DNA from 2 places in the Aneurinibacillus uraniidurans genome. Region 2 is predicted to be linked to the other one. Evidence: riboswitches for the same ligand, from Rfam matches in the RefSeq annotation. Region 2 holds a riboswitch; the other holds the start of a gene.

What was found. A riboswitch is a leader RNA that binds a small molecule or an ion and turns the genes downstream of it on or off. The one in region 2 is predicted to bind magnesium.
Region 1: it holds a riboswitch for magnesium, as region 2 does, so the genes downstream of both, PO771_RS08690 (ABC transporter permease) here and PO771_RS12975 (magnesium transporter CorA family protein) in region 2, are expected to answer to the same signal.

The regions. Positions count from the first base shown of each region.
Region 1 covers NZ_CP116902.1:1,730,128-1,732,334, forward strand. The annotation lists gene PO771_RS08690 (ABC transporter permease) at 1-836, opposite strand, end outside; M-box (ykoK) riboswitch at 1,168-1,338, opposite strand; gene PO771_RS08695 (iron-containing alcohol dehydrogenase) at 1,393-2,207, opposite strand, start outside.
Region 2 covers NZ_CP116902.1:2,604,900-2,607,106, reverse strand. The annotation lists gene PO771_RS12975 (magnesium transporter CorA family protein) at 213-1,181, opposite strand; M-box (ykoK) riboswitch at 1,297-1,464, opposite strand; gene PO771_RS12970 (BsuPI-related putative proteinase inhibitor) at 1,623-2,207, shown strand, end outside.

The DNA.
Region 1 (2,207 bases), 870 kb from region 2:
GTAATGTCATTTGCTTCTGTTTGTTCGTTTTTAAATTTTTGCGACCAGGCTACGAGCGGACGCCAGAATAGTTGATCAACTACGAGAATCATGATGACCATGGTGAGGATCGCATAAAAAATTGCAAAAATATTCCCCTGATCGACCGCAGTTGCCATATAGGATCCGATTCCTGGGAGATGAATATCTTGATTCAGGACGGTGATCGATTCGCTAGCAGCGAGGAAAAACCATCCTCCTCCAAATGACATCATGCTGTTCCAAACAAGTCCAATCATCGAATAAGGAACTTCCAGCTTGGTGAAGCGAGCCCAGCTCCCCAATTTATTTATTTTGGCTGCTTCTTGCAGATCATGAGGAATCGTAGATAATGAATGATAAAAGCTAAACGTCATATTCCAAACTTGCCCAGTAAATATCGCAAAGATAGAAGCGCATTCTACACCTAATAAACTGCCGGGAAAGAGCGACATAAACCCGATCACGGTCACAGATAAGAAACCAAGTACCGGTACGGACTGCAAAATATCAATCGCAGGAATCATAATTTTTTCAGCCGTTCGGTTGAATGCTGCAATCCGTCCATAAATGAACGTAAACAATAAAGAAGCTGCAAAGGCGATAAACATGCGAAGCAATGATCTGCCTGCATAATAGGGCAGATAACTCGGGTCTAAATTAATTTTAGGATGTTGTATGGTTGAGAAAGGGACACGCATTCCGGCCCCCAATTTTAAAATAGAAAACAGAACAGAAAAAATAGAAATAATAACAAATAAATCCGCCCAACCGAACTTTTTATTTTCTTCAAATGAAGAGAATAAATTTATTTTCATAATAACTCCCTCCTGTCTATACACAGCATAAAAAAGCTCTCCTGATGATAGGAGAGCTTGAATAAAACAGACTTCTGATTTTTACCTTTTCACACGAATGTAGCCACTACCATATCCCGCCCTACAGGTGAACATGGAAATAGTGGCAAAAAACAGAAGCGTGAAGAGAGGATAGAAATCTTGCTTTCCCATTACATAAGATATGTATACTAGGCTTTACTTGTTCAAATACAAGTCGACTACTACTATCCATTTCCAGTATCCCCCCTTAAAAAATAAAAAACCCTGCTCAGTATGAGAGGGTAGCATAAATAACAATACATATACGTATTGTTGCTCCCCCTAGTAAAGCTTTGGCACTATACAACGTAGAGAAATGTGGTTCTCAGCCACCTTAAAGAACGCCTTAAGCCGACGATCCCTGTTCTACCGATTGGCATCTTTCGATGTTTCCCGGCAGTGGCCTATGTTTGTATAGGAACCTCACCTAACGAGGACATTATATCCATTCACAAATATACTCCTAAAACAGAATGCTGTAAAGAATCTCTTTACATTAGTATGCTGCTTTGAAAATATGTAGTACATCCTCAGTCGTAAGGTCACGCGTGCCCGGAATGAATGAACGTCCGCGGCCGTTTATACGAACCGTTTCGTCGGCCATCATCGCCAGATCGCTTTCCTTAATCTTCATATCAGCGAGCGTACCGTATACCCCAAGTTCTTTATACCAGGCAATGAGTGCCTCGATTCCAAGCTGGGCGGCACATTCATCATTTTGTTCGGTGATGCGGAATACGTTGCGTGCCAGACGGGCCAGGCGATGCGGCCGGTCTTTTTTGATGACATGCTCAAAATAGGCAGGAGTAATAATCGCCAGCCCGCGTCCATGGGAAATATCGTAGTGAGCCGAAAGGGTATGCTCCATGGCATGCACCGGGAAAGAACCACCGCGCCCCGCATTAGCAATGCCAATGAGCGCTAGTGTGCTCGTCCAGAGCAGATGGGAGCGAGCTTCATAGTCGGTTGGCTCATCAATCGCTTTTTTCGCATACATGATTGTATTGCGCAGTAAACCTTCTGTAATTTCATCCTGTACGTTGGCATGCTCATCTCCGGTGAGATACGCTTCATACAGATGAGTGAAGATATCCGCCGCACCGTCTGCTGTATAGGAGGCAGGCACTGTGTAGGTTAGCTCCGGGTCAAGAATGGCCGCTTTTGGGAACAGACCAGGTCCGCCGATGCCGGACTTTTCTTTTGTATCCCAGTGGGTGAGAACGGCGCTAGAATTTGCTTCCGATCCGGTAGCGGCCAGTGTTGGGATGGTAATGAGCGGCAGCGCTTCTTTGATAGGCAAAAGCTCGCTTG
Region 2 (2,207 bases):
CCTGCAATCCTTCGGTGAATCAACATCGTGAGCTTTTTTGCAGGCGAGTTCACCGGGCTCCCGGAGCGAACAGTCGCAACATCCCTGCAAGCGTACCGAAGCGAACGGCTTCTTCCTTCTCCCGCTCCCTTCCCCCACACGTTGCCGATACTACAAAAAAAGCTGCCTCCACTCGCCATGTTCTAGCGACTGAGACAGCCTGAATATATCTGTTACATAAACTTGCGGCGCAAATACCACCACATCCACCACGATAGCCCGGATAAGACCAGGCAAATAAATAGCGTCATATACCACGATTGCTGGAACGGTAGTGGCACATTCATACCGAAGAAGCCAGTGATAAACGTAAGTGGAAGCATAATGGTAGAAATCATCGTCAGGATGTTCAGATTCTCGGTTGTTTTGGCGCTCACGATCGAATAATACGTATCAAGGGCACTGTTCACGAGCTCCTTAAATGTCTCTGTCGAATCCGCAATGCGTTCAAGGTGATCTTTTAAGTCAATATAGAATGGAACGTTGTCTTCTTGAATCGGGAACAGCCATTGACTGTTTACATTGGCGAATACCCTTTTCTGCGGCAGGATCATACGCCGGATTAGAATCAAAGTCCGCTTCAGTGCAAGGAACTCCTCGGTGACGACTTCCATTTTATGTTCATACATCTCGTCCTCGATCTCATCAATACGAATGCTGATGCGGTCAAGAATCGGAAAATATTCATCGGTAATCCCGTCAATAATAGAATACAGCAAGTAATCAGAGCCACGGTTCATGTATTCCTTGCTTTTGAGGGATGTAGCCGCAATTCGTCCAATCGAATGCATCGGGCGTTTATGGATCGTAACAATATAATTCGGCCCCATGAACACATTGAGTTCAATCGTCGTAATCTCGGTGTCACTTTCTTCATGATAGCGCAAGGCATGGAACACGAAGAAATGGTAATCTTCATAGTTATCCACTTTGGCACGCGGACTGTGCTGAAGACAGTCTTCGATAGCGAGTGGGTGGAAGTTGAACAGATTGGCGATGTAATGCAACTCCTGATTGCTCGTGTTGAACAGGTCAATCCAAAGCAAATCTTCATTAGAGTGGAGGAATTCGTCAATTTTGTTCAAATCCACATCATGGTACATCTCCTGCTGTGAATGATTGTAGAAATACGTTTTGATCACGGGAGCCACCTCCTTAAAAATCAGTCAAAATAAAAAGCGCCTCTCCTCAATGTTCCGGGAGAGGCGCTGCGATATGCAATCACGCCACGACAAAAAGCACGCAAAAACGCGCTTCGTCCATTCCCCTGGTTGAGCTTTGGCACAGAACAACGTAGAGTCCGCTGACTCAGCCACGTTAAGTAAAGCCTTAATCCGGCAATCCCTGTTCTACCCATTGGCGTCTTTCGACGTTTCCGGGCAGTGGCCTATGTTTGAACTGGAGCCTCGCCTAACGAGAATCGTAAATCATAGTAAAGTTGAAGCTTCTCTAAGCATAAAAAGCATGCTTCGTTTTGTCAATCCCTTTCCTGCCAGAAAACCTCTATTGCGTTTGTAAGGGAAAATCGTGCATACTTGACAGACATAAATGACGTCGTAAGGTACGAAGAGAAAGGAGTGCATATGATGAAACGGAAACATACACGGACACTGCTGGCCACGCTCGCACTTGCAGCAGTAGCAACGGGCGTGGTGCAGGCAGCTCCTGCTTTGACACAAATCTGGGTCGATACGAATCCCGTAACCATTCAGGTTGGAAATGGCCCGAACGCAGAAAAGCATACAGGTACATTCAACAACGGAGAGCAAAAAGTGCCGCTGTCATTGCTGCATAACGGTACAACATACGTGCCGCTTCGTTTTGTAGGAAATGTGTTGCATAAAGAGGTAAAATGGGACGCGAATGGGAGAATCATTACGATTTCCGATGGAGGGCAGGGTGGTATTGTGGCTGGACAATTGGAATCGGTTCTGGGATACGATGGCGCAGACTCGCTTGTCTTCTCTGTGAAAAATCAAACAGAACGTGAGCATACGCTCACATTTACAAGTGGGCAGAAATTCGATTATGTAATTTGGAACGAGAAGGGCGAGAAGGTACGTCAGTACTCAACGAACAAAATGTTTACCGCTGTAATGTCTAACCTTGTGTTGAAACAAGGACAGGAGGAAACATTTACAGCGCCGCTTGAAGGACTGCCGGCCGGT